Regions from separate parts of the Mesorhizobium sp. ESP7-2 genome, predicted to be linked through region 4. Evidence: predicted binding sites of a transcription regulator. Region 4 holds the regulator's gene; each other region holds the start of a gene.

The links. The regulator PhoB, encoded in region 4, activates phosphate uptake and scavenging genes when phosphate is short. The targets are predictions, from matches to a motif close to TGTCATNNANCTGTCAT.
Region 1: the regulator PhoB is predicted to act here: its motif matches at 3,625-3,641, upstream of ppk2 (polyphosphate kinase 2).
Region 2: the regulator PhoB is predicted to act here: its motif matches at 2,752-2,768, upstream of phnC (phosphonate ABC transporter ATP-binding protein).
Region 3: the regulator PhoB is predicted to act here: its motif matches at 1,919-1,935, upstream of LB543_RS31320 (YdcH family protein).

What each region holds. Positions count from the first base shown of each region.
Region 1 is NZ_JAIUGQ010000001.1:316,108-322,158, forward strand. It holds gene LB543_RS01660 (hypothetical protein) at 1-114, opposite strand, end outside; gene LB543_RS01665 (glycosyl transferase family 90) at 314-1,285, shown strand; gene LB543_RS01670 (glycosyl transferase family 90) at 1,426-2,397, shown strand; gene LB543_RS01675 (aldo/keto reductase) at 2,422-3,465, opposite strand; gene ppk2 (polyphosphate kinase 2) at 3,748-4,668, shown strand; gene LB543_RS01685 (dihydrofolate reductase family protein) at 4,730-5,374, opposite strand; gene hemB (porphobilinogen synthase) at 5,618-6,051, opposite strand, start outside.
Region 2 is NZ_JAIUGQ010000005.1:184,746-190,796, forward strand. It holds gene phnK (phosphonate C-P lyase system protein PhnK) at 1-341, shown strand, start outside; gene phnL (phosphonate C-P lyase system protein PhnL) at 550-1,257, shown strand; gene LB543_RS07740 (DapH/DapD/GlmU-related protein) at 1,254-1,871, shown strand; gene LB543_RS07745 (DUF1868 domain-containing protein) at 2,006-2,716, shown strand; gene phnC (phosphonate ABC transporter ATP-binding protein) at 2,847-3,704, shown strand; gene phnD (phosphonate ABC transporter substrate-binding protein) at 3,814-4,722, shown strand; gene phnE (phosphonate ABC transporter, permease protein PhnE) at 4,781-5,737, shown strand; gene phnE (phosphonate ABC transporter, permease protein PhnE) at 5,741-6,051, shown strand, end outside.
Region 3 is NZ_JAIUGQ010000058.1:14,367-20,417, forward strand. It holds gene LB543_RS31310 (lytic transglycosylase domain-containing protein) at 1-62, opposite strand, end outside; gene ispG (flavodoxin-dependent (E)-4-hydroxy-3-methylbut-2-enyl-diphosphate synthase) at 68-1,321, opposite strand; gene LB543_RS31320 (YdcH family protein) at 1,670-1,849, opposite strand; gene LB543_RS31325 (YdcH family protein) at 2,089-2,292, shown strand; gene LB543_RS31330 (IclR family transcriptional regulator) at 2,322-3,110, opposite strand; gene LB543_RS31335 (transporter substrate-binding domain-containing protein) at 3,239-4,111, shown strand; gene LB543_RS31340 (amino acid ABC transporter permease) at 4,189-4,854, shown strand; gene LB543_RS31345 (amino acid ABC transporter permease) at 4,856-5,506, shown strand; gene LB543_RS31350 (amino acid ABC transporter ATP-binding protein) at 5,511-6,051, shown strand, end outside.
Region 4 is NZ_JAIUGQ010000025.1:33,405-39,455, reverse strand. It holds gene LB543_RS21800 (ROK family protein) at 1-851, shown strand, start outside; gene LB543_RS21795 (LysR family transcriptional regulator) at 1,090-1,971, opposite strand; gene LB543_RS21790 (sterol desaturase family protein) at 2,084-3,055, shown strand; partial or broken gene LB543_RS21785 (sugar kinase) at 3,108-3,440, shown strand; gene phoB (phosphate regulon transcriptional regulator PhoB) at 3,725-4,414, opposite strand; gene phoU (phosphate signaling complex protein PhoU) at 4,434-5,141, opposite strand; gene pstB (phosphate ABC transporter ATP-binding protein PstB) at 5,167-5,970, opposite strand; gene pstA (phosphate ABC transporter permease PstA) at 5,967-6,051, opposite strand, start outside.

The sequences.
Region 1 (6,051 bases), on a different contig from region 4:
GGGCTTTGAACGTTCGCGCGCGGCAACCTTGGCCGCCAGCTTTTCAGCCTTCTTGGCCGCTTTCTGGCGGTCGCGCTCCTTGCGTTCCTGATCGTAGTTTGGTGCTCGCGCCATATTGGCTCCTTTTGTCACTGCCTTGCGGCCCTGAACCTGCCTAGGAGCATTAGCCGTCAAACACAACAGCCGAAGCGACAATGCGTGGATGCTGGTGTCGAAGAGATGCGGGGGCTTGCCAGATGGGCGCCACAATGATGTAGGAAGTGCGGGGCGCCAATGAATTGAGAGCTGCCTGTTTATTTTGATCAAGTGACCGATGGCCACAATTTCGCGGACCGCAGCAAGAGTTTTCTACTATGCGAGAAACGCCGCGCGCGATGTCGCTCCGCAGGCGCTGTTTCGCGCCAGGCTGGCCGGCCGTCTCGAAAGGGCCAGGCTTTCCGGTGAGGCGGTGCGCCGCAGGCTGAACTACTACAACAAGCTGCAGGATGGGTTCGCGCCAAGCGCCAATGCCGTGCGCATCGGCAAACTGCCGTTCACGCCGACCATGTACTATTACGACCTGAAGGAATTCGCCCGCTACTTCGATCCCGGTTTGTTCATCGACCTCGAATTCGGCGATGTCAGGAACGTGCCGAAGGTGCCGACGATCGTCAAGGATCGGCCGATCCGTGATGACGACAAGAACGCGATCATCATGAAGCTCGACAAGCTTCGTCATTTCCAGATGCCGGCTGATGTCATCTCGTTCGCCGACAAGCTGCCGGCCGTGGTCTGGCGCGGCGATCTCAACAATCCGATCAGGACAAGATTCCTCAAGGCTGTGCGGGACCTGCCGTTCTGCGATGCCGGCTCGCACAAGCCGAATGCGCCAGCGGAATATGCCAAGCCCTTTCTCAGCATCAGCCAGCACCAGCGCTATCGCTACATCGTCTCGCTCGAGGGCAATGACGTGGCGACCAACCTCAAATGGATCATGAATTCCAACTCGCTCTGCATCATGCCGCCGCCGACCTATGAGACATGGTTTGCCGAGCGGCAGCTCGAGGCGAATGTCCATTATGTACCGCTCGAAGCAGACTTCTCCAATCTTGCCGAACACGTCGCATATTTCGAACGGAATCCAGCGAAGGCAGAGCGCATCGTCGCCGCCGCGAACGCCTATTGCCGGACATTCGACGACGAGCGGACCGAACAGGCGATCTCCCTGCTGGTGCTCTACAAATATTTCGTGCTCTCGGGCCAGATCAAACCTGATGCCGAGGTGTGGCGCTACATAACGGGCTAGTTGCCGGGCGCGCCTCGTCAAGGCCGGCGCCATCTGTTCGGGCACTGCCGGAAAGCGTGGCCCAACGATGCGCAATCACGCCACGGCAACCATCCCGGCTGTTGTCTGTTTAGTGGCGCGTGTTTTAGATTACGAGAACAATGGCCACCATAAAACGAACGACGGCAAGGGTCTTCTACTACGCGCGAAATGTCATGCGCGATATCGCACCCCAGGCGATCTTCCGACGACGACTGGCGGGCCGCCTGGAACAGGCCAGGCTCTCGGACGAGGCCGTGCGCCGACGGCTGAATCACTACAACAAGCTGCAGGACCTTTTTACGCCAGGCCCGGATGCGGTGCGCATCGACCAGATACCTTTTGAACCGAGCATGTACTATTACGACCTGAGGGAATTTGCCCGCTATTTCGATCCGTCATTGCTCATCGACCTGCAGTTCGGCGACGTCAAAGGCGTGCCAAAAGTGCCGACGCTCGTCAAGGATCGGCCGATCCGCGCCGACAACGGCAGCGCTGTCATTATGAAGCTCAACAAGTTCCGCCACTTCCACATGCCCGCCGACGCCGTCGCCTTCGCCGACAAACGCCCGGTCGTGGTCTGGCGCGGCGACCTCAACAATCCGATCAGGACACGGTTCCTGGATGTCGCGCGCGACTTGCCGTTCTGCGACGCCGGTTCGCACAAGCGCAGTGCGCCGGCTGAATACAGCAAGCCCTTCCTCAGCATCAGCCAGCACCTGCGCTATCGCTACATCGTCTCGTTGGAGGGCAATGACGTGGCGACCAACCTCAAATGGATCATGAATTCCAACTCGCTCTGTCTGATGCCGCCGCCGACCTACGAAACATGGTTTGGCGAGAGCCAGCTCGAGGCCAGTGTCCACTATGCGCCGCTCGAGCCGGACTTCTCCGATCTCCGTGAAAAGGTAGATTATTTCGAGCAGCATCCGGCCGCGGCGGAGCGCATCATCGCCGCTGCCAATGCCTATTGCCGCAAATTCTCCAATGAACAGGACGAGCAGGCGATCTCCCTGCTCGCCCTCTACAAATATTTCGTGCTCAGCGGCCAGATCGAACCCGATGCCGAGCTTTGGCGGTTCATCGGCAGCTAGCTCTCGCTCTTGGCCTGACACCGATCAGATATCGCTGCGGTCGAGAACCATGTCGGCGGGGCCGAAGCGATCCTTCGCCGTCAGTTGCTGGTGCCAGTAGGGGTAGAGCAGGGGCGGCCGGCTGACCGCGTCGAGGCGCTGGCGTTCCTCGCTGCCGAGCTCCAGAGCCGCGGCCGCGAGGTTGTCCTTCAGCTGGACGTCATTGCGGGCGCCGATCACCAGCGAGGAGACGGCAGGGCGGCCGAGCAGCCAGGCAAGGGCCACTTGCGCCGCCGATACTCCACGATCCCTGCCGATCTCGACCAGCACATCGACGATCCGCCAGAGCCGGTCCTCGTCGCGGATCGGCGGCTCGGACCAGCCGGCGAGCTGGCGGGCGGTCGGGCTGTCGCGGCGGTATTTGCCGGACAGCAGGCCGCCGGCGAGCGGGCTCCAGACCAGCACGCCCAGCCCCTGGTCGACCGAGATCGGCAGCAGCTCGTACTCGGCCTCGCGCGCTTCCAGCGTGTAATGGATCTGCTGGGTGACGAAGCGTTGCTGATGGAGGCTGTCGCTGATGGAAAGCGCCTTCATCACCTGCCAGCCGGAATAGTTGGAGCAGCCGATGTAGCGCACCTTGCCCTGGCTGACCAAAGTGCCGAGCGCCGCAACGGTTTCCTCGAGCGGGGTGATGCCGTCCCACTCGTGGACGAAATAGATGTCGATGACATCGGTCTTCAACCGCTTCAGGCTCTTCTCGCATTCGCGGATCAGATGATGGCGCGACAGGCCCTCGTCGTTCGGACCCTTGCCGATCCGCATCCGCGCCTTGGACGCGATCAGCACGTCGTTCTTGCGTTTGCCGCCGAGCGCTTCGCCTATGATTTCTTCGGACAGGCCGTTCGAATAGACATTCGCGGTGTCGATGAGGTTGATGCCGGCGTCGATGCACATGTCGATCATCCGCTTGGCTTCGGCGAGATCGCTGTTGCCGACCGCGGCGAAGGGCCCGGCGCCGCCGAAGGTCATGGTGCCAAGCGTCAGTGTCGAAACCTTCAGGCCCGAACGGCCAAGGGTGCGGTATTCCATGTCAGATCCTCACGATTTTGTTGAAGAGGCGTGCCGCCAAGGAGCAGGCCTGGAACGCGACGGGGGATTTGTAGGACAATTCGGTCGGCTTGTCGCCGTGCGGTGACGTCGATGGATGATACATCGCGGAATTTGCAACGGCCGCAATCGCGCCCGGGCTGCAATAAAACCGTCACTGCCGGCCTATATTGAAGTCGGCTCAGGTGTTTCCATTCCAGGCCGCTGGCCAGCAATTGGGGCGCCCAGTGGTAACCGACAGGGCTTGCAAGCGGAGCAGTTGATATGACCGAGCTGAAACAGAATTCCCCTGCCAAGGACTGGCTCGAAGCCGAGCTCGCCGACACGCTCGACGAAGATTATGAGCTCGAATTGTCGGAGCCGGCGCTGTCGATGGAGATCGCCAAGATCTACAAGAACTCGCATCCGCCTTCGATCGATCGGATGCAGTATTTTCGCGACCTGATCAGCCTCCAGTCCGAATTGATCAAGCTGCAATCCTGGGTCGCCTATCACAAGAAGAAACTGGTGGTGATTTTCGAAGGCCGTGACTCCGCCGGCAAGGGTGGCGTCATCAAGCGCATTACCCAGCGGCTCAATCCGCGCATCTGCCGCGTCGTGGCGCTTCCGGCGCCGACCGAACGCGAGAAGTCGCAATGGTATTTCCAGCGCTATGTCCCGCATTTGCCGGCAGGCGGCGAGATCGTGTTGCTCGACCGCTCCTGGTACAACCGCTCCGGCGTCGAGCGGGTGATGGGCTTTGCTTCGCACGAGCAGGTCGAGGAGTTCTTCCATGACGTGCCGGAGTTCGAGCGCATGCTGGTGCGCTCGGGTATCACCGTGGTCAAATACTGGTTCTCGATCACCGACGAGGAACAGCAGATGCGCTTCCTGATGCGCATTCACGACCCGATGAAGCAGTGGAAGCTGTCGCCGATGGACCTGCAGTCGCGGGTGCGCTGGGAACAGTACACCAAGGCCAAGGAGGAGACCTTCGCCCGCACCAACATCCCCGAGGCGCCGTGGTTCATCGTCGAGGGCAACGACAAGAAGCGCGCGCGCCTGAACTGCATCGATCATCTGCTGAAGCAGCTGCCGTACGAAGACGTGCCGCACGAGGAGATCACGCTGCCGGAGCGCGTCTTCAATCTCGAATACGAACGCCAGGTTCTGCCGCGCGAACTTTACGTGCCGGAGAAGTATTGAAATAGAGATTCCCTCTCCCCGTATAGTGACGGGGAGAAAGGGCTCTAAAGTCTTTCGCTTCCTATGCCCTCTTGATGACCACGTGCGCAGCAAGTTCCGTTGCCACATGCTCGGTGCACTGATAACCGAGCTTGGGCATGTCGAGGCCGGCAAAAAGGTTTTCGCCCCTGCCAAGCAGCACCGGTGAGATCGCCAGGTGCATCCCGTCGATGAGTTTCTCCTGCAGATATTGCCGGATGGTGGAGACGCCGCCGCCGACCCGCACGTCCTTGCTGCCGGCCGCCGATTTCGCCTGCTCGAGCGCCGAATGGATCCCGCCGGTGACGAAATGGAAAATCGTTCCGCCTTCCATTGTGATAGACGCCCGCTCGTGGTGGGTCAGTACGAACACCGGGACATGATAGGGCGGGTTGTCGCCCCACCAGCCCTTCCACTTGTCGTCAGGCCATTCACCCCGGATCGGGCCGAACATGTTGCGGCCGAGGATCCAGGCGCCGAGGTTCTCGAAGCTGCGCGCCGCAAAGTCCTCGTCGACGCCCGTCTCGCCACCTTCCTCGCCAAACATCTTGCGGAAGGTGCGGGTGCTGAAAGCCCATTTGTGCAGGGCCGGTCCGCCGATACCGAGTGGATTTTCCAGGCTCTGTTCGGGACCGGCGCCGTAGCCGTCGAGGGACAGGGTGAATGCGTTGACGCGCAATTTGGACACTGGATGCTCCTCGATAGCTGATCTTATTTCGCAAGCAGTTTATTTTAACAAGCAGATTGCGGAATACAACCGGGATTTCCAAGGAACACGAAGGCTCCTGCCAGATATTGCCGCAAGACGATATCCGGATCGTCTACCGGGAGTTGGACCTGGGCGGCCACGGCCGCCCGATCATCGGAGATTTCCATGAAGCGGAGAAGAGAACTGGCAAAAATCGCTTGCCGGTGCCTGAAAGGGTAGGGGCTACCCTTTCAGCATTTCCGCCACTTCGGGAGCGAAATAGGTCAGGATGCCGTCGCAGCCGGCACGCTTGAAGGCAAGCAGAGATTCCAGCATCGCCTTCTCGCCGTCGATCCAGCCATTGGCGCCGGCCGCCTTGATCATCGAATATTCGCCCGACACCTGGTAGGCGAAGGTGGGCATCTGAAATTCGTCCTTCAGCCGGCGGATGATGTCGAGGTAGGGCAGGCCGGGCTTGACCATCAGCATGTCGGCGCCCTCGGCGATGTCTTGTTCGGCCTCGCGCACCGCCTCGTCCGAATTGGCGTGATCGATATAGTAGGTCTTCTTGTCGCCCTTGAGCAGCCCGGCGGTGCCGACCGCTTCGCGATAGGGGCCGTAGAAGGCCGAGGCGAATTTGGTGGCGTAGGACATGATCGCCACGTCCTGGAAACCGT
Region 2 (6,051 bases), on a different contig from region 4:
ACGACGAACCCCGTGCCTTTTCCGGCGGCATGCGCCAGCGCCTGCAGATCGCCCGCAATCTCGTCACCGGGCCACGGCTGGTGTTCATGGACGAGCCCACCGGCGGCCTCGATGTTTCCGTGCAGGCGCGCCTGCTCGACCTCCTGCGCGGTCTGGTCACCGACCTTGGCCTTGCCGCCATCGTCGTCACCCACGACCTCGCCGTGGCGCGGCTTCTGTCGCAGCGCATGATGGTGATGAAGGACGGTCGCGTCGTCGAAAGCGGCCTCACCGACCGCGTGCTCGACGACCCGCGCGCGCCCTACACGCAATTGCTGGTTTCCTCGATCCTACAGGTTTGACGATGGCGCTTGAACACCCCCCTCTGGCCTGCCGGCCATCTCCCCCTCAAGGGGGGAGATTGGCAGTTTCCATGTCCCGCCTATTCTACAATGCAGCAGATTGGCGACGACGAATGCGACAGCCGATCTCCCCCCTTGAGGGGGAGATGCCTGGCAAGGCAGAGGGGGGCGCTGTCACGCCGACGATTGACGGTTGGAGAACCTTCTGATGCCGACCCCTCTCGTTGTCTCCGACGTGGCGAAAAGCTTCACCATGCATCTGCGCGACGGCATCAAATTGCCTGTCGTCGCGGGTGTCTCGTTCTCGATCAAGGCGGGTGAATGCACCGTTCTCGGCGGCCCGTCCGGCGCCGGCAAGAGCTCGATCCTGAAGATGCTCTATGGCAACTACGCCGTCGACGAGGGCCAGATCATCGTCATGCACGAGGACGGGCTGATCGACCTTGCCCATGCCAGCCCGCGCACGGTGCTTTCCGTTCGCCGGCAAACGATCGGCTATGTCAGTCAGTTCCTGCGCACCGTGCCGCGCGTCTCCGCTCTCGATGTCGTCGCAGAACCATTGGTTGAACGCGGCGAGGAGCGCGAGGCGGCCCGAGCCAGGGCACGCGCCTTGCTGGCCCAGCTCAATCTGCCGGAAAAGCTCTGGATGCTGCCGCCGGCAACCTTCTCCGGCGGCGAGCAGCAGCGCGTCAACATCGCGCGCGGTTTCATCACCGAACATCCGATCCTGCTGCTCGACGAGCCGACCGCATCGCTCGACGCGACCAACCGCGACGTGGTGATCGAACTCATCGCCGCCAAGAAGGCGGCAGGCGTCGCCTTGCTCGGCATCTTCCATGACCACGAAGTGCGCGAGGCGGTGGCCGACCGCGTCATCGACGTTACCGCCTTCGCGCCGGGAAAGCTCGCCGCATGACCAGGAAATTGTCGGAGACGCCGCTGGTCCACCCGACGGCGGAGGTGCACAACTCGACGCTCGGCCGCTGGACCGAGATCGCCGACCGCAGCCGGGTTTCGGAAAGCGAGCTCGGCGATTATTCCTACATGATGCAGGACTGCGCCGTCTGGTGTGCGACGATCGGCAAATTCGCCAACATCGCGGCCAGCGTGCGCCTCAACGCCACCAACCATCCGACATGGCGGCCGACGCTGCACCACTTCACTTACCGCGCGTCGGACTATTGGGACGACGCTGAGCATGAGAGCGAATTCTTCGCTCAGCGTCGCGCCAAGCGCGTCACCATAGGCCACGACACCTGGCTCGGCCACGGCTCGACCGTCCTGCCCGGCGTCACCGTCGGTGATGGTGCCGCGGTTGGCGCTGGCGCGGTCGTCTCGAGGGACGTCGCGCCCTACACCATCGTCGCCGGCGTGCCGGCCAAGCCGATCCGCGAGCGCTTCGACCGCCGCACCGCCGAGCGCTACCAGGCACTGGCCTGGTGGGACTGGGACCATGCCAGGCTACGCGCTTCGCTCGACGATTTTCGGGATTTGTCGGCCGAGGCGTTCCTGGAGAAATACGAAGGATAGCGCAATTCCAGGAAAACTGGGAACCGGTTGCGTCAGGCAAAGAGACAGAGCCCTCACATCATCGTCATAGAGCGAGCCTGTTCATATCCCTGACATAAGATTCGGACAGGACGCCATCTCCCAAGGAGATCGCCATGCTCGAAACTGTCAGGCCCTCGCTCGCCGGATTCTTTGCCGGCTCCAATCCGTCGCCGCCGACGCATCTCGGCACGCGCTACGACGCGTCGGGCAACTTTCTCCTCGAGCCCGGCAACACCGTCGTCAGCCATCTGGTCAGCGGCTCGCCATCCGAAGCGGTGGTGCTCACTGTACGCAATCGGATGATGGCAATGCCGGACGCCGATCGCCTCGCCTTCACGCCGGTCTCCAGCCTGCACATGACGCTGTTCCAGGGCGTCATCGAATATCGCCGCCGGTTGCCTTACTGGCCGCGGGACGTCCCGCTCGACACCAGCATCGACGCCATGACCCGGCTCTATCTGGAGCGCCTCAAGGGTTTCGAGGGCGCCGGCCCGTTCAACATCAAGGTGCTCGAGATCGTGCCGACCGGCCTCACCGTTGCCGGCGCGACCGACGAGGACATGCGCATCATACGTGCATGGCGCGATGCTCTGACTGTGCCGTTCGGCTACCGGCACCCCGACCACGACAATTACGTCTTTCACATCACCTTCGCCTACCAGATCCAGCGTCTCGCCGACGACAGCGCTGCCGCATGGCAGGCGCTGTTCGACGATTGCCTGGCGCTTTTCGCGCGGCAGGCTCCGGTGATCGAGATCAAGGCCCCCGCCTTCTGCGCATTCCGCGACATGAAACATTTCGAGGAATTGCTGGTGCTTGGCTGATCGCCAGCAGGACGCCGACCGTCGTATCTGTGGAGCGTAACAAAACTGACATGCCGGCGACACGGCAGGTTCATGTGGCTGCGTTAGGCGAGAGCCTGACGATCAATATGGACCGGACTGGAACCAGCCCATGTCAGCAAGCTCTGCCACGCTCGAAATCCGCGGCGTCAGCCGACGATTTGGCAAGAACACCGCCGTCAGTGACGTCAACATCTCGATCCCGCAGGGGCAGATGGTTGGCGTCATTGGCCGTTCGGGCGCCGGCAAGTCGACTCTTCTTCGCATGATCAACCGTCTTGTCGATCCCAGCCAGGGGTCGATTTTTTTTGACGGCGCGGAGGTTTCCCAGTTGCGCGGCTCGCCCTTGCGGCGCTGGCAGCGCGATTGCGCCATGATCTTCCAGCAGTTCAACCTGGTGCCGCGCCTCGACGTGCTGACCAACGTGCTGCTCGGCAAACTGAACCACCGCTCGACCCTGTCCAACCTTCTCGGCATGTTCTCGCGCGCCGAGTGCGCAGAGGCGGTCGCCGCGCTCGAGCGGCTCGACATCGCCCGTACGGCACTTCAGCCGGCCGGCACCTTGTCTGGCGGCCAGCAGCAGCGCGTCGCCATCGCCCGCGCCATGATGCAGCAGCCCAGGGTGATCCTCGCCGACGAGCCGATCGCCTCGCTCGACCCGCTCAACGCCAAGGTGGTGATGGATTCGCTGCAGGACATCAATCTGCGCGAAGGCATCACCGTCGTCACCAACCTGCATACGCTCGATACCGCTCGTACCTATTGCAACCGCGTCATCGGCATGGCCGCCGGCAAGGTCGTCTTCGACGGGCCGCCCGAAGAGCTCGACCGCGACGCCGTGCGTCTTGTCTACGGCGCCGACAGCAATGGCGGCGAGATATCGGAGGTCATCACCTCCACCAGCGTAGCCTTCAAGCAGAAGATCGCCGCATCCGCCGGACCGCTCGAACCCGCATTTCCGGGATACTGAGCCCATTACGGGCATAGCGAGCAGCCTGGATCGTCCGCCCGCGTCAAGGGCACTTGTCAAGATCAAGAACGCTGCCGGCGCGGGGCCGGAACTTACAGGAGAGATATCAATGTTCAGGAAGATGGTTTTCGGTGCCGTTTCGGTGCTCGCCATGGCCACCAGCATGGCCCACGCCGCCGACATGAAGGAATTTCGCGTCGGCATTCTCGGTGGCGAAAACGAAACCGACCGGCTGCGCAACTACCAGTGCCTGGCCGATCACCTGAAGACGGAATTCGGCTTCGAGAAGGTTTCGCTGTTCCCCGCCGCCGACTATGACGGCGTCATCCAGGGCCTGCTCGGCGGCACGCTCGACTTCGCCGAACTCGGCGCTTCCGGCTATGCCAGCGTCTATCTCAAGGATCCGAAGGCGGTTACCCCGATCCTCACCACCAAGCAGACCGACGGCGCCACCGGCTATTATTCTATCGGCCTGGCGCTGAAGACCTCCGGGATCACCGACATCAAGTCGGCCAAGGGCAAGAAGCTCGGCTATGCCGATCCGGATTCGACGTCCGGCTACCTGATCCCGCTGACCCAGATTCCGAAGACCACCGGCGCCTCGAACGAGGCCTTCTTCGCCTCGACCCAGTTCAACGGCGGCCACGAGAACAACATCCTCGCCCTGCGCGACGGCAAGGTTGATGTCTCAGTCGACGATTCCTCGGGCATCGGCGACTTCAAGAACGGCTACACCTCCGGCACCTTCCACAAGGAAGTCGCCAAGGGCGCCGTCGACCCCAACGACTTCGTCGAAGTCTGGCGCTCGGGCCTGATCCCGAACGGCCCGCTCGTCGTGCGCACCGCGATAGGCGACGACATGACCGCCAAGCTGGCCGCCTTCTTCACCGATCTGCCCAAGAAGGACAAGGCTTGCTTCGAAGGCGTCGAAGGCGGCGACTTCACCGGCTACGTTCCGGTGAAGCCGGACTTCTACAAGGTCATCGTCGAAGCCCGTAAGGCAGCCATCGGCGGCTAACGGCGAAATTGCAAAGGGGCGGTACTTCGAAGTACCGCCCCTTTTTGCATCTCCGATCATGACCCTTTCCGTGACAACCCCCTCCGGCGCCACCCACCAGACGGCCGATGCATGGCGACGCCAGACGTCGCTGCGCCGGTTCTATACCGTGCTCGGCGTCGGACTGCTGCTTGCCGCGATGCTCTCCAGCATGTGGTTCGCCGACGAAGCCAATGCCGGGCATTTCTTCGACCGGCTGCCGCACATACTGGATTTCCTGAGTTGGCTGGTCCCGAAGGACTGGAACGACGTCTGGCGGGCGCTGTTCGACATCGCCTCGCCGCATGATACCGGCACCCAGGAATTCAACTTCCCGCTTGGCCGCGTCTATGTGTGGGGCGGTTTCTACGTCCCCGAATATTTCGAGCTGATGCTGACCACGGTGAACGTGGCGCTGGTCTCGACCTTCATCGGCTTCATCTTCGCGGTGCCTTTTTCCTTCATCGCGGCGCGCAACCTGACGCCCCATCCGGCACTGAGGCTGGTGGTCAAGCGCTTCATGGAATTGCTGCGCGCCTTTCCCGAAATCGTCATCGCCGGCCTCTTCGCAGCCATCGTCTCGACAGGTCCGATCGCTGCCATCATCGCCATCGGCCTGCATTCGATCGGCGCGCTCGGCAAGCTGTTCTACGAGATCAACGAGAACATCGACATGCGGGCCGAGGAAGGCCTGACGGCGGTCGGCGCCAACTGGTTCGAGCGGGTGCGCTTCGCCGACCTGCCCCAGGTGTTGCCCAATTTCGTTTCCCATACGCTGCTGCGGGTCGAGATCAACGTGCGGGCCTCGACCATCATTGGCGCCGTCGGCGGCGGCGGCATGGGCGAGGAATTGAAGCTCTCCATCTCACGGGGCTTCGGCGCCAAGACGCTGGCGCTGGTTCTGCTGCTGTTCACCACCATCTTCATCATCGACCAGTTTTCCGCCTGGCTTCGCCGCAAGCTGGTCGGCGAACAAGCCTTTATGATGGGGGCGTAAATCATGGCGACCATGACCCCCGAGGAGATTCTGTCGATCGAGGCGCGCCACCCGCAGGTGTTCCAGCACCCGGCCTACAAGCGCTTCGGTCCGCTGCTCCTGTTCGTTGGCACTCTCCTCTATCTGGTCTATGCCTTGTGGTTCTTCAGCCTGCCGCAGGTGTTGCGGGAATCGCACTGGGAGCGGCTGCCACTCTTCCTGACGCAGTGGATCAGCTACGATTTGCAGCCGGAATTCCGTCTCGACCAGCCGGAGATCACGCCCAAATACCCACGTTTCTCGGCGTTGGGCGACAATCCAAATCCGGATTGGGT
Region 3 (6,051 bases), on a different contig from region 4:
GCAAGCGTCGACAAGGCCATGCCACACAGGAAAATCAGCGTCGCCCAGGGGAAACGCCGCATTTGACCTACTCTGCCGCGGCCTTGCCGCCCTGACCGAACCTCTGTTCGATATAATCGGCGACCATTTTCTCGAAATCCGCCGCGATCGACGGCCCGCGCAGCGTCGCCGCCTTCTTGCCGTCGACGAAGACCGGCGCGGTCGGCGTCTCGCCGGTGCCGGGCAGCGAAATGCCGATATCGGCATGCTTGGATTCCCCCGGGCCGTTGACGATGCAGCCCATCACCGCGACCTTGAGGTTCTCGACGCCCGGATATTTCTCACGCCACACCGGCATGTTCTTGCGCAGGTCCGCCTGGATGTTTTGAGCCAGTTCCTGAAACACGGTGGAGGTGGTGCGGCCGCAGCCGGGGCAGGCCGCGACGATCGGCACGAACTGCCGGAAGCCCATGGTCTGCAGCAGTTCCTGCGACACCTGCACTTCGCGGGTGCGGTCGCCATTGGGCTCCGGCGTCAGCGAGATGCGGATGGTGTCGCCGATGCCTTGCTGCAGGAGGATGCCCATGGCGGCGGAAGAGGCAACGATGCCTTTGGAACCCATGCCGGCTTCGGTGAGGCCGAGATGCAGCGCGTGGTTGGAGCGGGTGGCGAGTTCGGTGTAGACGGCGATCAGGTCCTGCACGCCACTGACCTTGGCCGACAGGATGATTTTTTCGCGGCTGAGGCCAATCTCTTCGGCCATCTCGGCCGACAGGATCGCCGACTGCACGATCGCCTCGCGCGTCACTTCCTGCGCCGTCAGGGGGAAACCCTTGTCCTGGTTGTCGTCCATCAGCCGGGTCAACAACTCCTGGTCGAGCGAGCCCCAGTTGACGCCGATGCGTACCGGCTTGTCGTGCTTGATCGCCATCTCGACGATGTCGGTGAACTGCCGGTCCTTCTTGTCCTTGAAACCGACATTGCCGGGATTGATGCGGTACTTGGCCAGCGCCTCGGCGCAGGCCGGATGGTCGGCCAGCAGCTTGTGGCCGATATAGTGGAAGTCGCCGACCAGCGGCACATCGATGCCGAGCCGCAACAGTCGCTCATGGATGCGCGGCACGGCGGCGGCACTCTCGTCGCGGTCGACGGTGATGCGCACGATCTCGGACCCGGCGCGGTGCAGCGCCGCGACTTGCGCGACCGTCTGGTCGATATCGGCGGTGTCGGTATTGGTCATCGACTGCACGACGACAGGTGCGCCGCCGCCGACGACCACGCCGCCGACATCGACGCCGACCGAGGTGCGGCGGGGGAAGGGAGAGGAAAAATATCCGGTCATGCCGGCAGCCTTTTGTCTCTGAGCGCCATGCGTCTCTCTGGAGCGCTATGCGTCTCTCCGAAGCCCGTGCGTCCGCTTGGACGCACAAGCCGGGTCCGATGCGCTGAAGTCCGGGCATGAGGTGGAGGAGCAAAGATGGCTTGTCAATGGCGACAGGTCGCCACTGGCAGCAATTGGTGCCGGCTAGGGACCTGAAACAGCGCACGACCTGACGGCGGCCGGGCATAAATTGGCCTGACGAATATTAGCTTCGACTTGTGGAAGCGCTGAATTTAAAACCACTGCACCGGCGGCTGGCGCCGCCGGCAAGGAAGACCGCCAGTGGTGAGCGGCTATGTCAGGTGAGGATCAATGCGTGGTTGGTTGCGCCCTCAGTTTCTCAATCGCATCCTTGAGTGCCAGCTTGCGTCGCTTGAGATTTACGATCTCGAGGTCGTCTACCGATGGGTGGTTCATCGCGTCATCGATTTCGCGTTCGATGTCGCCGTGTTTCCGCTGCAACTCATCAAGATGGGATGCAAGAGACATGATTGGTTCTCCCTTTCATGGTTTCCTCGATTGCAGCCGTCAAAGGCACGTCCACCGCAGGTCGCATCTGTGACGGCACGATGACAGTGTGCCACCATCGGGCAGCGATGTCGAATGCTGCGTGGTAGCATTCCACGACAAGATGAAATGTGATATGGGCTGCGCGCCGGTGGCAGAAATTGCCGCCCCCGCCCAATCAGGCCCAGTTTTGGGCGCCGCAGACGTGCAGACGGTAGAGAATGTCCGATCAGGAACAGGCCGATACTCGCCTCGAATTTTCCCGGCTGAAGCAGGAGCACGCCGATTTCGATGCCGCGATCAACGCGATGATCGCCACGAATTGCGACCCGCTGCAGATCCAGCGCATGAAAAAGAAGAAGCTGGCCCTTAAGGACCGGCTGATGAAGCTGGAAGACAAGATCATTCCAGACATTATCGCCTGAGACGCGAGACCCCGGCTGGCACTTTCCGCCTATCCGCCGATCGAAAGCCCGGCGGCGCGGCCGCGCAACAAGCCGATGAGATCGGCGGTCCGCTCCTCCGACGTATCGATGGGAACCACCAGGCACATCGTCGCCTCGACCTTGCCTGGCGCTGAAAAGACCGGCACGGCGAGGCATTTCGTATAGGCGTCGACCAGGCCCGAGGTGACGCAATAGCCGGTCACCCCTGCCTTTGCGATATCGGCGATGAAATCTTCGAGCCGCAGCTTGCGGCCGTCGGGCAGCACGAGATCGTCGTCCGACACCATGGCTTCGATCGCCGCCCTATCCAGCCCCGCAAGCAGCAGCCGGCCGGAGGCGGTCCAGGGCAGCGGTATCTGCAGACCGGTGGCTGAACTGATGCGGAACGGCCTGGTGCCGGGACTGGAATGGACGATCGTATAGCGGCCGCTCTGCAGCATGCACAGTTCCGAGGTCTCGCCGGTCTCGCGCGACAGATGATCGACCTCTTGGCGCCCTCGCCGCAACAGGTCGTTGCCGCGCACATAGTCCATTCCGTAGAGGTAGAGCTTCTTGCCGAAATAGACGCGGTTGCCGTCGCCGGCCATTTCCAGCAGGCCGGCATCGACCAGCGACCGCACCAGCGTGTAGGTCGTCGAACGCGGCGCATTGACCCCCTTGGCGAGATCGCCAATGCCGATCGCGCGCTGCGTCATATGAAGGAACTCCAGGATCTCCAGGACCCGGTTGAGGCCCTTTTCACGGGAGCCCGCCGTCTTCTCATCGGCTGACACGGCCAAGGCATTGCCATCTTGCATTGTCGATTCCTAGTGTTAGTATCTGTCTTGTACAGGATACATGAGTCTCTTGTAAGAGACAATCCTTGACGATCACTGTCGCGTGTATGGCCTGTGCATAGGGGAACACAACACGAAAGGAGGTCGCCGTGAACGACACATCCGGAAGACGTGATTTTCTGAAATTGGGAATGGCGGGACTTGCGACGGCCGGCGTGCTGGCAACCGTCGATGCCCAGAAGGCCGCCGCGCAAGCCGCATCCGACAGCCTGCTGCGCACGGTGCTTGACCGCGGCAAGCTTATTGTCGGCACCGGCAGCACCAACGCCCCCTGGCACTTCGAGAACGATGCCGGCGAACTGGTCGGCATGGACATCACCATGGGCCGCATCCTGGCCAAGGGCCTTTTCGACGATCCGACCAAGGTCGAGTTCGTCATGCAGGACCCGGCCCAGCGCATCCCGAACGTGACGACCAACAAGGTCGACATCACCATCCAGTTCATGACCATGACGGCGCAGCGCTCGCAGTTGATCCACTTCTCGCGGCCGTATTACGTCGAGGGCGTCGCGCTGCTGACCCTGCCCGGCTCCGAAAACAAGACCTTCGACAAGCTCTTGGCGAACGGCGCCGCCACGCGTATCTCGATCCTGCAGAATGTCGACGCCGAAAGCTCGGTGCATTTCGCCTTGCCGCAGGCGCAGGTGATGCAGATCGACACCCAGGCCAACGTCTTGCAGGCGCTGGAATCCAAGCGCGTCGACGCCGCCGCGGTCGACCTCTCCACAGTGCGCTGGCTCGCCTCGCGCAACCCTGACAAGTATTTCGATGCCGGCAAGAGCTGGTACTCGATGCTTTACGGCGCGGCCGTCAGGCAAGGCGATCTCGACTGGCTGACCTATGTCGACCAGACCTTCACCATCGCCATGTTCGGCCATGAGACGGCGCTCTACGACGCCGCATTCAAGGACTATTTCGGCCAGGAACCGCCGGCACGCCATCCCGGCTTCCCGGTCATCTGACCCAGCCGGGGGAAGAGCGTCTTGAGCGTTCTTCCCCCGCAGCCTATCCTTGAATCGCTCGGCACCGAGAGAGGCGCATGGGCTATACGCTCAATTTCAACCTGATCTGGCGGCATTTCGACAAGCTGTGGGGCGGCCTGCTGCTCAGCCTCGAGCTCGCCGTGATCTCGATCGCCATCGGTGTCGTCATCGGGCTGGTGCTCGCGGTCTGGTATGTCTCGGCCGGACGCGTGGTGCGGGCGGTGATCGCGGCTTATGTCGAATTCATCCGCAACGTGCCCCTGATCCTGCTGGTCTATCTCGTCTTCTACGGCCTGCCGACCGTGGTCGACCTGGCCTACAGCGCACCAACCTCGTTTGTATCGACCCTGTCGGTCTATAGCGGCGCCTATCTGGTCGAGGTATTTCGCTCCGGGCTCGAGGCTATCCCGCGCGGCCAGCTCGACGCCGGCAAGGCGATCGGCCTCACGCCCTGGCAAAGGCTGCTGCATGTGCGCCTGCCGACCATGCTGCGCATCACGCTGCCGGCGTTATCCAATACCTTCATCTCGCTGTTCAAGGACACCTCGATCGCCTCGGTCATCTCGGTGCCCGAACTCACCTTCGGCGCCCAGTGGATCAACTTCAACACCTTCCGCATCGTCGAGGTCTACCTCGTCACCACCGCGATGTATCTGGTGACGGGCTACATCATGCTTTTCGGGCTGCGGCTCGTCGAGCGCCGGTTCAGGGCGGCGCGCTGACATGCTGAGCCAGATCCTCTATGCACTGCCCTTCCTTGCCGCAGGCTTCGCCGTGACCTTGTGGGTCTCGCTGCTGGTCGTGGTCCTGTCGCTCATCGCCGGCGTGCTGCTGGGTGTCGGCCTGGTCTATGGACCAATGCCGCTGCGCTGGGCGGTGCGCATCTTCTCCGACACCATTCGCGGCATTCCGATCCTGGTGCTGATGTTCTTCGTCTATTACGGCCTGCCCGCGATCGGGCTGCATCTGCCGTCGTTCTGGGCCGCGGTTTCCGCGCTCACTCTGTTCAAGACGGCGCAGGTCATCGAGTATCTCAGGGGCGCGGTCGGCTCGATCCCGAAGGGACAGTCCGAAGCCGCGATGGCGATCGGGCTGACCTTTCGCCAACGGCTCACCTACGTCATCTTTCCGCAGGCCTTCAGGCGCTTCCTGCCGCCTTGGATCAATGGCGTCACCGACGCGGTCAAGGGCAGCGCGCTGGTGTCGCTGCTCGGCATCACCGATTTGATGCAGGCCATCAACCAGGTCATCGGCCGCACCTATGAAGCGATGCCGCTCTATATACTGGGCGCGCTCATCTATTTCGCAGTCAACTACGCACTCTCGCTCGCCAGCCGGCGGCTCGAGCGGCGTTTCTCCTTCATCCGGGAATAGCACGATGTCCGAAACCTCGAACGCCAGTCCCGCGCTGCTCGACGTGTGCGATGTCTCGAAAGCCTTCGGCGCCGTCGAGGTGTTGCGCTCCGTCAGCCTTCAGGTGAAGCGCGGCGAGGTGGTGACCGTCATCGGCCCTTCCGGCAGCGGCAAGACCACGCTGCTGCGCTGCGTCAACTTCCTCGAAAGCTACGACAGCGGCTCGATCCGCATCGACGGCAAGGAGGTCGGCTATCGCGAGGCCGGGACGCGCCAGCGCCGCAGCGAGCGCGATCTTGCCGCCATGCGCGCCGAGACCGGCATGGTGTTCCAGAGCTTCAACCTGTTCCCCCACCTGACGGCCGCCGGCAACATCATGCTGGGCTTGACCAAGGTGCGGGGAAAGAGCGAGGCCGAGGCGCGGTCGATCGCCGAACACTGGCTCGGCCGCGTCGGCCTCGCCCACAAGGCCGACAGCCTGCCGGCCGAACTGTCCGGCGGCCAGCAGCAGCGCGTCGGCATCGCCCGCGCCGTGGCCATGGAACCGAAGATCCTGCTGCTCGACG
Region 4 (6,051 bases):
TAGTGCGACGTCGCCTCGAGGATCCCGATCTCGATGTCGGCAGCATCGCCCGCATCGCGCTGGCGATCCAGGGCATCACCGACACCAAGGCGCGCGCCATGCTGTGGTCGCCGATCACGCAGCAGACGGACATAGCCTTCGCCGACATACTCGAAGCCGAATTCGGCATCCCCGCCACCATGGAGAACGACTGCAACATGATGGCGGTGGCGCTGCGCTGGCGCGACCCCGAACGCTACCGCGACGACTTCATCGCCATCCTGCTCTCGCACGGCATCGGCATGGGCCTTGTGCTGAAGGGCGAGCTGTTCACCGGCACGCATTCGTCGGGTGGCGAGTTCGGCCACATGATCCATCGCCCGGGCGGCGCGCTCTGCCGCTGCGGGCGGCGCGGCTGCGTCGAGGCCTATGCCGGCAACTACGCCATCTGGCGTAACGCCAGGCAGCTTGGTGAGGACACCGAGCCGGTCGCCGATGTCAGCGACGCGCAAATGCGGACACTCGCCGCGACGGCAAGGGAGAAGGACGGACCGGAGCGCGAAGCCTATCGCAAGGCCGGCGAGGCGCTGGGCTATGGCCTCGGTAGTCTTTTCGCGCTGATCGATCCGGCACCGGTTGCGATGGTCGGCGTCAGCGCCGCCGCCTTCGACCTGATCGAGCCGGCCTTGCGCGAGGCCATCGCCCAGACTGCCGGCGGCCAGCATTCGGAATCGATTTCCTTCGACACCGAGCCGAACGAGCTGCCGCTCATCCGCGAAGGCTGCGCCATGCGCGCATTGACCTTCGTCGACCAGGAGATTTTCGCGCCTGGCGTGCAGGCAAGGGCGGGCGCGGGAAAGAACGTTGCCTGAGACCAAGATCGAACCCAATCACTCCGACGGGGCATGACATACTACCCGCCAGATTTCGGGCCTCCTGCTAGAGCATGATGTCGAAAAGTGTGAAGCGGTTTTCGGACGACATCATGCTCTATCTCTTCGATTTAGAGAAGGATTCAGATTTCAGGTCGATTCGACCTAAAATCATCCGGCTCTAAGCCCCCGTCGGGCGGCGGTGCGGTCCGCCGTGCGCCAGTACCCACAACCGCGTTCAGGCCGGGTAGAGCGCCGCAGCCCAGCGGCAGAAGGTCTGCACCGCGTCATTGCGTCCCGCCCCGTCGGCCTGCACCATGTAATGCGCGCCACTTATGGGCAAGCGGTGCGGCAAGGGCGCTACCAGTTGGCCGGAATCGAGAAACGGCCTGGCGAAACTCTCCAGAACGATCATGGCGCCGCCGCCCGTGGTCATCGCCCAGAGCGCGAGCAGCGATGAATCGTAGCGGGCACGCTGCGGCGGGGCCGGGAGGGCGAGGCCGAAATGATCCGACAGGCGCTGCCACTCGGTCTCAAACCCGATCACATGGTGCAGGCAGGCAAAGGGGAAGTCGCGGATGTCCCGGCGCCCCGCCAACCAGGCGGTGTCGGCAGGATGGCAGACGACGATCGCGGATTCATGGGCCAGCAGTTGAACCGCACCCTCGGGCCAGTCGCCGTGCCCCCAGCGGATGTCGACATCGCTGTTGCCGGCTTCAAAACGATCGGACCAGACGAAGGTGGAGAGTTGGATGTCGATCTCTGGATGGGCCTGCCGAAAATCGGCCAGCCGGGGCGCGAGGATCAACGCCGCCCAAGTGATCGAGGCGCGCACCCGCACCACCCGCCGCGATGGGCGCGCGAAGAGACCGTCCGTCGCCCGCTGCAACTCGGCGAAGGACTGACGCACCGGCTGGGCATAGGCCTGGCCGATATCCGTCAGCGCAACGCCGCGCGGCAGCCGCTCGAACAGCCGCGCGCCGACATGCTTTTCCAGCAGGCGGATATGCTGGCTGACGGCCGCTGCGGTCAGGTTCAGCTCAGCGGCCGCGGCGGTGAAACTGCCATACCGCGCCGCCGCCTCGAAGGCGAGCAGCCAGGTCGGGTGCGGTGTTTTCATGAGATCTTACCGTCAATTAAAATGACCCCAATACCTGAAAAGATATTCTTTGTGTTGTCAATTTCCGAGCAATACCCTGCGCATGAACCACGGCCGGAAAAGAGCGACATCGATGTCAGACCGGAAGGAATGGAACCACGTCCCCGACAGCCTGCCCATTGAGATTGCGCCGGTCTGGCGCTGGCCGCTGAACCTCGCAGCGATCTTTCGCTGGTATGTCGGAAGCTGGCTGCCTGTCTCAATCAATCTCGTCATCGTGGGGCTGGCCTTCGCGGCTTATGCCTTGGCCAGCCCCACGCTTGCCCAGGCGAAGGAGCCCGGGCTATGGATCGTGTTGATCTGGCTACGAAACTTCGGCCTGACGGTAGTTGTAGCGCAGGGGCTGCATCTTGTTTTTCACCGCCACCAGTTGCAGGGCACCGACAAGAAGTTTGATCCGCGCCCCTACCCGCGCAAGGGGCGCGCCTTCAGTTTCGACAGCCAACTGGCCGACAACGTGTTCTGGTCGCTGGCTTCGGGCGTAACGATCTGGTCGGCATACGAGGCGCTGGTCTGGTGGGCGATGGCCAATGGCTATGCGCCGACTCTAACATGGTCCGGCCACCCGGTCTGGTTCGTCGGCCTCTTCCTGTTGATCCCGATCTGGGAGAGTTTCTACTTCTACTGGATTCACCGGCTGCTCCATACGAAGCTCCTTTACCGCATCCACGCGCTGCATCACCGCAATATTGATGTGGGGCCGTGGTCGGGCCTTGCGATGCACCCGGTTGAACACATTTTCTATTTCGGAACCGCGCTGGTCCATTTCGTTGTTCCGTCCAGCCCGGTGCATCTTATCTGCCACCTGATGTTCTATGGCCTTTACGCCATTACCACCCATACCGGGTTCGAAGGGCTCTGGCTGGCCGGGCGCAAGCGCGTCGACCTGGGCACCTTCCACCACCAGCTTCATCATCGCTACTTTGAGGTGAACTACGGCACGCTGGAAGTGCCATGGGACAAGTGGTTCGACACCTTCCACGATGGCACTGAATCGGCAAAGGCACGGATGAAGGCGCGTCTTGCCGCGCGGCGCCGGCTATAGGTCACGCCGGCGGAAGGGGCACGTGATATAAGTCCTCAGGCAGGTTTACGCCGCAGACCGCCCTAGCCCCCGATCTCTTTACCGCAAGGCCGGCGAGGCGCTGGGTTATGGGCTGGGCAGCCTGTTCGCGCTGATCGATCCCGCACCGGTCGCCATGGTCGGCGTCAGCGCCGCCGCCTTCGACCTGATCGAGCCGGCGTTGCGCGAGGCCATCGCCCAGACCGCCGGCGGCCAGCATTCGGAATCGATTTCCTTCGACACCGAGCCGAACGAGCTGCCGCTCATTCGCGAAGGCTGCGCCATGCGCGCATTGACTTTCGTCGACCAGGAGATTTTCGCGCTGAGCGTGCAAGTGAGAGGGAGTGCCGGGAAGAGCGTTGCCTGAAACCGCGCAACGCCTTGCACTCCGGGAAACGCATGGCCGGACGCCATGACTGCGCGTCCCAACTGCTTGACTGGGCGTCCCAAGCTATTGACGGCTTCGATGACAGTGACACCCATGCCGTGCGATCGGTGTGACGCCGACGCTGGGGGGAGTGGAAAGTTCGACACCGGTTCAGATGCGCAAACCCGACAGCACGCTCGACATGGCAACGGCACAGCGAGTTGAATGGCCATTTCCGCGAGGCGAGGCATGTTTCGCTGCACTCGCGCTGGCTGAGCGGCGCTTTAATCCTCGCGGATCGCGTAGCCCGCGCCGCGGATGGTGCGGATGACGTCCGGCATGCGGCCATTGTTGACCGCCTTGCGCAGCCGACCGACATGCACGTCCACGGTGCGCTCGTCGATGTAGATCGTCTCGCCCCAGACATTGTCGAGCAGCTGGCTGCGCGAGAACACCCGGCCGGGATGGCGCATCATGAATTCCAACAGCCGGAACTCGGTCGGTCCGAGCCGGATCTCGCTCTTCTTGCGATAGACCCGGTGCGATTCGCGGTCGAGCACGATGTCGCCGACCTTGAGCACGCTGGACAGCACTTCCGGCTTGGCGCGGCGCAGCAGCGCCTTGACCCGGGCCATGAATTCCGGCGTCGAGAACGGCTTGACCAGATAATCGTCGGCACCGGTCGAAAGGCCGCGCACGCGGTCGCTCTCCTCGCCGCGCGCCGTCAGCATGATGATCGGCAGCCTCTCGGTCTCGGGCCGCATTCGCAGGCGCCGACAGAGCTCGATGCCGGAAACCGCCGGCACCATCCAGTCGAGCACCAGGAGGTCGGGCACGTTCTCCTGGAGGCGGATCTCGGCTTCGTCGCCGCGTGTCACCACCTCGACCTGGTAACCTTCCGATTCCAGATTGTAGCGGAGGAGCACGCCGAGCGGCTCCTCATCCTCCACCACCATGATGCGTGGCGCGATCATCGATTGATCATCCCTGCCGTCAAGCCGCCGGCACCGACATCGCCGTCTCGTCCTGCTTCGGACGGTTGGCGGGCAGTTGCGTGCCGGTCAGCACATAATACGCATTCTCGGCGATGTTGGTCACATGGTCGCCGATGCGTTCGAGGTTCTTGGCGCAGAACAAGAGATGCGTGCAAGCCGTGATGTTGCGCGGATCCTCCATCATGTAGGTCAGGAGTTCGCGGAACACCGAGGTGTATTTGACGTCGATGCGTTCGTCGTCGTTCCTGAGCTTGGCGAGTGCGGCGGCATCGCCGGCCGCATATTCCTCGACCATGCCCTGCACCTGGATCAGCACCAGCTGCGCCATGGAGTCGATCGAGTGCGACAGGTCGCGCGGCGTGGCGGTGAGGCCGACGGAGCCGACGCGCTTGGCGATGTTCTTGGCAAGGTCGCCGATGCGCTCGAGATCGCCCGCCATGCGGATCGAGCCGACGACATGGCGCAGATCGTCGGCCATCGGCTGGCGCTTGGCGATCAGGGTGATGGCGCGGTCGTCGAGTTCGCGCTGGCGCGCGTCCATGATGGCGTCGTCGGAGACGACGCGCTGTGCCAGCGCGTTGTCCGAATTCAGCAGCGCCTTGGTGGCGCCACCGACCATCGTGCCGGCGAGATCGCCCATGTCGCTGATCAGCCTGCTGATCTGTCCGAGATCCTCGTCGAAGGCTGCGACTGTGTGTTCGGCCATGATCCTGGTCCTCGTATGCGTGAGATCAGCCGAAACGGCCGGTGATGTAGTCCTGCGTGCGCTTCTCGCGAGGCGACGTGAAGATCTTCTCGGTCTTGTCGAATTCGACCAGTTCGCCCAGATACATGAAAGCCGTCTGCTTCGAGACGCGCGCGGCCTGCTGCATGTTGTGGGTGACGATGACGATCGTGTAGTCGGCCTGCAACTCGTCGATCAGTTCCTCGATCTTGGCGGTGGACAATGGGTCGAGCGCCGAGGCCGGCTCGTCGAGCAGGATGACTTCCGGCTTCACCGCCACGGTGCGGGCGATGCAAAGCCGCTGCTGCTGGCCGCCCGACAGGCTGAGGCCGCTGGCGTTCAGCTTGTCCTTGACCTCGGTCCACAGTGCCGCGCGCTTCAGCGCCTGTTCGACACGGCCGTCCATCTCGGCCTTGCTGATCTTCTCATAGAGCCTGACGCCGAAGGCGATGTTCTCATAGATCGACATCGGGAATGGCGTCGGCTTCTGGAATACCATGCCGATCTTGGTGCGCAGCAGGTTGAGATCCTGCGAGCGGTCGAGAACGTTTTGGCCGTCGAGCAGCACCTGACCCTCGGCGGTCTGCTTGGGGTAGAGCTCGTAGATGCGGTTGAAGACGCGCAGCAGCGTCGACTTTCCGCAACCCGACGGTCCGATGAAGGCCGTCACGCTGCGCTCGGGCAGCGACAACGTGATGTCCTTCAGCGCCTTCGACTGGCCGTAGTAGAAATTGAGGTTCTTGACCTCGATCTTCGCCTTGGCGGCTGCCTCGGTGGCAATCGTCATGTCTGGAGACAACATCTGGCTCATTTGTCCTCTCTGCGTCCGGTCAGGCTGCGCGCAAAGATGCTGAGCGCGAGAACCGTCAATGTGATTATGAGTGCGCCGGTC